DNA from 3 places in the Staphylococcus sp. SUC_1.2 genome. Region 1 is predicted to be linked to each of the others. Evidence: riboswitches for the same ligand, from Rfam matches in the RefSeq annotation. Region 1 holds a riboswitch; each other region holds the start of a gene.

The links. A riboswitch is a leader RNA that binds a small molecule or an ion and turns the genes downstream of it on or off. The one in region 1 is predicted to bind thiamine pyrophosphate.
Region 2: linked by a shared signal. The riboswitch ahead of NR218_RS01535 (thiamine phosphate synthase) and the one ahead of NR218_RS06630 (ECF transporter S component) in region 1 are both predicted to bind thiamine pyrophosphate.
Region 3: linked by a shared signal. The riboswitch ahead of tenA (thiaminase II) and the one ahead of NR218_RS06630 (ECF transporter S component) in region 1 are both predicted to bind thiamine pyrophosphate.

What each region holds. Positions count from the first base shown of each region.
Region 1 is NZ_JANJPM010000015.1:15,624-18,843, forward strand. Features, by position in the region: gene auxA (lipoteichoic acid stability factor AuxA) at 1-825, opposite strand, end outside; gene graF (glycopeptide resistance-associated protein GraF) at 978-1,097, shown strand; TPP riboswitch at 1,362-1,463, shown strand; gene NR218_RS06630 (ECF transporter S component) at 1,556-2,131, shown strand; gene NR218_RS06635 (ABC transporter ATP-binding protein) at 2,144-3,220, shown strand, end outside.
Region 2 is NZ_JANJPM010000002.1:113,886-117,105, reverse strand. Features, by position in the region: gene thiO (glycine oxidase ThiO) at 1-1,064, opposite strand, end outside; gene NR218_RS01535 (thiamine phosphate synthase) at 1,057-1,647, opposite strand; TPP riboswitch at 1,715-1,824, opposite strand; gene NR218_RS01530 (putative quinol monooxygenase) at 2,062-2,346, shown strand; gene NR218_RS01525 (HNH endonuclease) at 2,454-3,220, shown strand, end outside.
Region 3 is NZ_JANJPM010000012.1:11,732-14,951, forward strand. Features, by position in the region: gene thiD (bifunctional hydroxymethylpyrimidine kinase/phosphomethylpyrimidine kinase) at 1-566, opposite strand, end outside; gene tenA (thiaminase II) at 559-1,248, opposite strand; TPP riboswitch at 1,325-1,427, opposite strand; gene NR218_RS05640 (transglycosylase family protein) at 1,640-2,386, opposite strand; gene NR218_RS05645 (single-stranded DNA-binding protein) at 2,790-3,185, opposite strand.

The sequences.
Region 1 (3,220 bases):
AGATCTAATTTTATCTAAATCTACACTTCTTCTTGTCTTACGTGCATATTCTGATGTTTTATCTTGAAGTTGTTTAAAATGAACTTTTGATTGAGTCGAAACGTTTCCTTTTTGAGTTCTTGATAATTCAGGCTCTTCTTCCCCTAATTCTTCTTTTGTTAAAGGTAACGCACGGCGTAAGAATAAGAAATTCCAAATTGCCGCTTGAGCTAATAACCACATAATGATGAAGAATGTATTTACACTTAAAATATCAATAGGCTCAATCTCATTTGCATCGATTTTGCCATACAATGACAGTTGAGTAATCAAGTAACTTATTCCATATGAAATAATAATCCATAAATAATGAACTTTTCTATTTTCTTGATACAATTCATCTTTATAAACAATATATCCTGTATGAATCACAAATGGAATAATGAATATAATTGCCCAAAAACCATATACTTGAGTCATCAATGTAATTGTAATGAGGAAGTATAAAATACCAATAACTAAAAAGAAAATTGAGATGTCGTAATCGTATTTGGTTGTTCTAAATAACGTATATCCAATCAATATGACTAGAATACCAAATAGAATAATTATGACTGCACTTACAACTGGAAAGTTGCCTATGAATCTACTCATCACTCTAATTATTTCACTAAAAAATGCATTAAGAAAGTCCCATATATTATGTATTTTTAAATCAATTTTATCTTTATCTTTTAGTTTATGGATTAAAGGCAAATTGATTAAGATAATGAGACCTGTGAAGAGTGAAACGATACCGATCAAGTAACTATAGATAATCTCGGCGTGTTTCTTAAGAAAAGACATACAGTTCACCTCAAAATTAATTATATATGAACTTTCTATTCTTGTCTTTAATAAAAAATAAAATACTTCTCTAGACTGAGATGAAGTTTATTCTTTTATTAATTGGGTATATTAATTTTGTAAAGTAATCTATGAAAAAGGAGAGTTGTCCTATGACACATGAAGATGCAAAAAAAGCAAAAGAATATGAAGAAAAATTAAAAGAACAAAAAGAAGAAAAAACTGATGATATTGAACAAACTAAACAAGATGTTCAAAATACATTAGACTAATTTTCTTATTTATGTCATCATTAAGAATATTTAATGAATAAGCCTGAGACATACAAGCTGTCTCAGGTATTTTTAATATATTGGCTATCGATGGCTGAGTTGGAAATAAATCTATCCTACTTTCTTTCATTATTTTTAGAACTAATTACATTTTAATTGTTAAATATGTAAACTGTTTAATTATAATTTATTTTTAATTAAATATAGATTAAAAGCATCTTGACATCTACTATTAAAAGTCATACATTTAAAATAAATAAAATATAAATGCACTAGGGGTGTATAGCACTGAGATGAGGCTTAACCTCAAACCCTTTGAACCTGATCTAGTTAAAAACTAGCGTAGGAAAGTGTTAACTTAAATAAATCATGTTTTTAATAATCAATAGCATTTTTATTTAAATTTACGCACAACTTTTCTACGAAGGGTTGTGCGTTTTTTTAGGAGGAACTATTTTATGTCTAAAGGTTTAAAACTTTCAGAAATTCTAGTTACGGTGCTGATTGCTGTTATTTTTGCAATCATTTATAACTTATGGTGGTTGCCATATAATTTAGCTCAAGTAGCTGGTATACATCTAGAGCAACTTACATACGGTATTTGGTTTATGGCTGCTATTGTGGCTTACTTAATTATTCCTAAACCAGGTATTGCATTAATTGCTGAATTTGCTGCTGGTGCAGGTGAAACTATTGTTATGGGGAAATTTGATATTCCTACTATAGTATATGCCATTTTACAAGGTCTAGCATGTGAAGTTGTGTTTGCTATCTTTAAATACAAATCACGTTCTTTAATGGTAGCAATGTTAGCTGGTTTAGTAACAGCATTAGTATCTTTCCCTGTAGATTATTTTTACGGCTATCTAAACGAAGTTGCGGGTTGGAACTTACTACTTTTCATCATTTTCCGTGCTATTAGTGGTATTGTACTGTCTGGTATACTCTCTTATTTAATTGTAAAAGCCTTAGATCAAACTGGAGTAACTAAATTATTCCGTCCTGCCTCTCAAAAAGATTACGACAACTTATAAGGGGAAATGATTGTGTTAAAAGTCAAAAATTTACGTCTAAAATATCCAAATGGTGATCGAAAAATTTTCGATAATCTAAATATAGAAATTAAAGATAAAGAAAAAGTGCTTTTACTAGGTCCTTCAGGATCTGGTAAAAGCACATTGCTTAATGTCCTTAGTGGCATTGTTCCTAATCTTATAGAATTACCGATGAAATATGATGAACTAGACATTGATCCTAATTCGGGGGTTATTTTTCAAGACCCAGATACACAATTTTGTATGCCAAAAGTTTACGAAGAATTAGCTTTCGTCTTAGAAAATCAAAAAGTGCCAAGAGAAGACATGGATGAACAAATTAAAAAAGCACTTGCGTCTGTAGATTTAGATGTGGATAATTCAACTTTCGTAAATAATTTAAGTGGTGGTATGAAACAAAAGCTTGCTATCGTTGAAACGATTTTACAGAAAGCTGATACACTCTTTTTAGATGAACCTACAGCTATGTTAGATGTACAAGCAACTGCTGACTTATGGCAACGATTAATTCACTTATGGACTGATCAAACGGTATTAATTGTAGAACATAAAGTGGAACATATTTGGCATCATGTAGATCGAGTCATATTAATGAACTATGATGGAGAAATTATAGCTGATAATACACCTGAATACATACTCAAACATTGTGAATCGTTACTCACTGAATTTGGCGTATGGCATCCTCATGCTTGGGATTATGCACCTATTCGAAAAGATTTAACTCCCCAATATTCCAATACACTTTTTAAATTTCAAAACGGACAAATAATTCGTAGTAAAAATACACTATTTGAAGTTTCAGAACTAAATATTCATCCTGGAGAATGGATTACAATTACTGGAAAAAATGGAGCTGGTAAAACTACTTTACTCGAATCTATGATGCAATTAGTGAAATACAACGGTACAATGTTTTATGAGAAGCGATTACTGAAGAAAATTAAAGATGCTGCTCAAAATATGTATCTTGTATACCAAAATCCTGAACTTCAATTTATTACAAATTCAGTTTATGACGAAATTAATATTCATTATAATCATCTTGATAAAGCAAAATCGAAAGAA
Region 2 (3,220 bases), on a different contig from region 1:
CGACGCGGTTTAACACCGGTGAGTATCCAATTGGCGATATCACGACCAATAATAGGCGAAAGTAAAATACCGTTACGATAATGACCAGAAATCACATATAAATCTTCATCAATACGGTCCATTATCGGTATTTCTCCTTCAGTATATGGACGGACACCAGACCATTGTTTAATGACTTTGCCGTGTGCGAGTTCTGGTATACGTTCATTTGCAAAGTGGTGTAACCAAGAGATACCATCGTCTGTATTACCAACTGAATAGTTATCAAACTCGCTTGTGGCACCAATTAAGAAACGATTTGGATATTTTGGTACGATGTAACAGCCATTGGTCATAAATACGGTTTCTTTTAAATCCAAATGATCATTTTCAATCAGTAAGACTTCACCTTTTACACCGACTACATCTCTAGGTAATGAGTATTGATTTAATAATTTAGATGTCCATGCGCCCGCTGCCACAATGACTTTCTTAGCTTGTAATGTGCCTTGTGACGTTTCAACATCGTAGTACCCATTTTGGCGATGAACAGATTGTACCTCTGTATTAAAATATCGCTTAATTTGACGTTGCTTTAAAGATGTAAATAAAGCTTTAGTGTAGTGATTGGCATTAATTTGTCCATCTTGTGGAATGTAAATAGCCATTTCACTTGATGTTACTGTACCATTCGTTAAATCAGTAAGTTCCTCATCTGAAAGAACAATGACGCTAGAATCTAAACCGCTTAAAAATTGATACTGTTTTTCTAAACTTTCAACATCTTCAGGACGATTAGCCACTTTAATTAATCCTGAATTTTGAAACTGAATATCAATACCTGTCTCATCTTCTAAATCTTGACATAATTGTGGAAAGAGACTTCGTGATTCAAGAGCAAGTCTAAATAAATCAGTATCTTTAGTAAATTCATTTTGAGCACCTAACATACCACCTGCTTTATATGATGCGTGTTTACCTGGCACGTCACGATCGATAAGTGCAATGTCAAGGTGAGATTGGCTTAATTGTCGCGCAATAGACATGCCAATCACGCCCGAACCTATGATTAAAACATCATGCATCTTTCAACCACTCCTTTCGCAACAGTTCAATTTGTTGTAAAGATGCGTTCATAAAAAAAGAAATCGCACAAATTCCTTTAAAACCACGAGGTAATTGAGGAATCGTTTTTTCAGTGATACCTCCAATGGCATAAATTGGAATAGGAATCTCTAACACACGTTGAATCTCTGCTTTTGATCGAGGCAATTGATTAGGTTTTGAAGGTGTCTTAAAAATGTGTCCAAAAAAAACATAATCAAGATCGTGTTCATAAGCTGCTTTAACAGATTCAATTGAATGTGTAGACATACTCACTTCAATCTCTGGATGTATGGATTTATAGCTAAATGCATCTTCATCCATTTCTCGAAAATGAATATGAGAGAGGTGAAGTTGTTCAAGTAAATGTACATCACTATGAATAATGATTTTTGATTTAGGAAATCCTTTTTCTATAAGTGATTTTAAAAATGAAGACAAGTCACTTGAAGACATGGGAGTACGAAACAATAACCCATCTATTCCATCCGAGATATCAAGAAAATGTTGTAAATCATCATTGGTTAAATCTTTATATTTCGTTATCGCTATAAAAATGAACACCACTCCTTAGTAAACAAAAAACGCTATTTCCCTGCAGTAGGGAAATAGCGTTTTGCTTAACTTTACGATATTCTAGTCGCCACTTTCCTACGCCAGTACAAACTGGATCAGGTTCCAGGAATTATAAAGTTCGTTCTTTACTCTCAGCCTTAAACAAAGGCACTTCCAGTGGATCGTTTATTCAGTTGTGTTTAAAATAAACATCAGCATTTTTGCTTTATTTTTATTCTACAACCTTTTTTAATAGAGTTCAAATACAAAAATAAATTAGATTTATAGTAATATACTTTTTAATCAAGAAACCACGTTTTACATAACATTGAATTGAAAATACATGCTACCCCTCTTCTTACTATCGTTTTCTTTTTATAACAGACGGGTAAAACGTTATAATTATATTTGGAAGGTGATTATATGATTATTATTAATGCAAAGCTTAAAATCAAAGAAGATGTGCGTAATGACTATTTAGATTTAATGAATAAATTAGTTCAAAGTTCACGTCAAGAACCAGGAAATACATTTTATTCACATTATGAAGATGTAGCAGAACGCAACACATTCGTTGTTGTTGAAAATTATAAAGATCAAGAAGCGGTTCAAGCACATAACCATTCAGATCATTTCAAAGCATTTAGTGAAAATATTGGAAAATATGTCGCTGAAGAACCTGTCATTAATGTAGCAGAAACAAAATAATAACTAATAATTAAAAATTTAAATGGATTTGAGAAAATTAATAGCTTCCTTAGAATTAGAGCAACTAGAAAATTTAATTTTCTATAATTTAGGGGAGCTATTTATTAATAGAAAATGGAATTTTTGAGTTTTCAGAATTAGAGAATGCGCCTTTAGTACCAAATGGTGTATATAAAGGTGGAATTAAAGGTAATGTTGGAGATGACCCTTTTAAAAAATTATTTAATGTTGGAAATGCTGGGGGAATTCGAACTAAAATTTCTAAAGACGGAAATATTGCTTATATTGTGATTATTTCTAATAGTAGTAATTCGGATATATATCCAAATAATTATAATGATGATACTTCAATACTTACTTATTATGGAGATCAAAAAGATTCTAATAAGGATGCTATTGATACTAAAAAAAGAGGAAATAAAAATCTTAAATATTTATTTGATTTAGTATATGGGAAATTAGAAGAAGATATAAACCCATTTCCAGTTTTTTATTTTGAAAAAATTGGAAATCAAGGACGTAATTATATTTATAAAGGATTAGCCTTTCCATATGTAAAAAATTTAAAATATGAAGAAGTGTGCCAAATTAAGAGAAATAATAACATCAGTAATTATCAATTTTTGTTTACTATAGATAATTCAGAAATAAGTACAAGAAATTTTATAGAAGATTTATTAAGAGATTCTCAAAATTTTTATAATGCACCGAATAATTTTAAGAACTTTGCAGAAGACACAACTCAATTTAAATTGAAAATTGAAACATCTTCTTTACATACTAAATATTTAAATTTATTTTTGAATAATTATGTGAAAACTTCAGAAATAATTAGAGATAGTAAAGTTAGAATTGGTCAAGACAATATTCGGAA
Region 3 (3,220 bases), on a different contig from region 1:
TCTTTAGCATTATTTAAATCAGCAGAATGACCGCCTTTAATTACTACACCTTTACTTCCTATTTCATTTATAAATATATGACCTGCTTTACGAATATTATCTTCAGTATCAATTTTCAAGCCAGTAATTTCTTCAGCTTCTGGAATGTTAGGAGTAACGACATCCGCTAATGGTAAGAGCGTTTTCTGAAGATGTTTTTTTGTTTCATCATCCATTAAGGAATCACCACTTTTTGCTAGCATAACTGGATCGATAACATAGGGAATATTGCTATGATTTTTTAAATACGTTTGAATCAGTTCCATCGTTTCATGTGTAGCAATCATTCCAGTCTTAATTGCGTGAGGTAATTCATCATCAAATACGCTATCTAATTGTTCTTTAACCCAACTAGTTTCTAGATTATGGATATGTTGAACTCCTTTAGTATTTTGAGCCACAATACTTGTAATAGCAGCCATTCCATATACGCCACAAGCATGGAATGATTTTAAATCTGCCATAACTCCTGCGCCACCAGAAGGGTCAGTACCAGCAATTGTTAACGCAATCTTAGGTTTATTCATGATTTGCTCCTCCAAAATCCCATTCTTCATCAATGTATGCCATATTAAAGAAGTGACGTTCATGTACAGTACTTTGTAAAAATGCTTCTTTAATTTCTCTTTTTTCCTGTTCGGTACAATGTTCTGTAAGTTCATTTAACAAACGGTCAAATACTTCAATTAAAGGTGCCATTTCAGTGCTATAAAAATCAAACCACTTAGCAGTAAGTGCATCTCTATTAAGATTTGAATCTTCTAATCCCCATTTAGCAACCACTTCATATACGTAAGGACATGGTGCCATTGCAGCTATAGTGTATGCAGCATTTTCGTGTGTATAAGCATGATAATACATATGTTTAATGTAATGATCTCCACTAGGTGGCCACACTTTTTCTTTTACAATTTCTTCATAAGGTTCATTAATATAGTCCGCTAAAATTTCATGGGCTTCTACTTCGCCGTCTAACATAAATTCAATTTGCTCTACTAAGAATTTCACTTCTTTCATAGTAGGTGCTTTAGGAATAAGTAAAGCATATAAATTAGTAAATTCTTTTAAATAAGAAGCATCAGCACGTAAGTATTGGCGTACTGCTTGTTTTGATAATTTTCCCTTTAATAAATCTTGAATAAAACCATCATTATAAATCTCTTCAATAATTGGCTTTGACGCTTGCTTTAATTCATCTGAAAAACTCATTAACTATTCCTCCTTAAATAAAAAAACTACATTTCAACGTAGAAATGTAGTCAATATTCAAAAAAATAGAATGAATGAATATGTATTACTACTTTCCTACGTTGGCATTAACCAAATCAGGTTATAAGGGTCTGAATGCTTCATCTCAGCCATGTTCCATGGCTCCCCTAGTAGTCTTTAGTTTAATTTAACCATAACAAAACCATTGTTATAATTCAAATAAAAAAGATATTCATTGAAATAAGTTTAATTCATACAACTATTATTATAAATATAATAAATAAAGAATAGTACAGAAATCTTTCTAAATTCAGTCATTACTATCAATATATATAAAAATGCCTAAGACAACTCATATTGTCTCAGGCACTAGTAAATTATTTATTAAGTTTTACGCTGTAACCCATTGAGATGGACCTGCAGTATTATAAAGTTTTACTGCCGCAGCATCTTGAACACTTTCAGGTGCTTGTGCTGGTGATACACCTTTATATTGTGCTGGTGCTACTGAATCCCAAGTAGATTGTAAGAATTGATATTTACCTGCTGCACCAGAAGAAGGGTTGATGGCATGAATATCTCCACCTGATTCGCGTTGAGCGATTTGTTGTAAATGACTATTTACATTTACAGATGAACCACTTGTTGATTGTTTAGGTTGATTTGTAGTTGCATTAGCAGGTGCTTGTTGTGTTTGAGTTGCTTGTTTAGTTTGTGTTGTTTTTGGTGCTTGTTGTGTTTGAGCTTCATTTGCATAGTGTTGACTTACATTTGAAGTTGAAGCTGATTGATTTATATGATTATAATTATTATTTTGGAAAGATACATTTTGTGCTGATTGAGTTGAAGCTACATTTTGATTAGCACTATTTACAGTTGAACCGTTTGATGGATAATATTCCCATTTAAAATATGTTCCATCTGACCAAAAATGATAAGTTTTACCATTTAAATTAAATTGGTAATTATAAGCTCCTTCTTGAATAGGATGTTGATTTAATGATTGATCGTTAGATTCCGCTAATTGAGCTAATTTTTCTTTATTAATTTGATTTTCACTTGCATCAGCATGACTTACGTTTCCTGCTACTAATCCTAAGCCTACTGCTAATGAAGATGCAATAATTGTCTTTTTCATAATAGTATAATCCTCCTAAGTCATTTGTTTTCTTAAATATTTTACGGATACTACTCTAACATCTAAAAAAGCTTAGCAGGTTACAGTGAAATAAAAAAAATATACTTATTTTACATTAAAATTACATAGATTTGTAAATAATTTTTCTTATATATATACTATAAACACTTTAATGGCAGTGTTTATTAGATATATAATAAAAGAACCAACTGTAATTACTTTGTAATATTTCAGAAAAATACACTGTCTTTTTTATCATTCAATGAATGAGTTGTATCTAATGTCTTATACATAGTTAAAGAGGTCGGAATATTTATACCGACCTCTTGAGTATATTTGAGTATAATTGAAAGACTTATTTTATATTAATTGGAAAGGTTTGGAGTATTAAAAATAGAGAGTTTTATTTTATATTCATTAATTCGAGATTATCAAATGAATAAGTGTCTGTATTTAGTGAGCTATCTGAGAGTTTTTCATTATTTAATTTAGGGGACATAAATTTAATTGTTTCAACATATAATTCTGTGACAAAGTGAGTTTGTTTTTCCTTTTCATATTTACGAGAACGCATTTGGCCAGTAATACCTACTAAAGATCCTTGAGAAGTATATTTTTCAATGTTGCTAGCCATCTTACCAAATGCTTTACAAAATATATAATCACACGCTATTTCATCATTTTCATCTTTATAATTGCGTTCAGTAGCCACACTAAACGTTGCGATTTTCACCTCCTCATTATCATAAATTTTTGCATCTTTAGTCATACGACCAACGATTACTATCTTATTTAACATGTGTCACCTCCTTATATCGTTATATTAAATAGAAT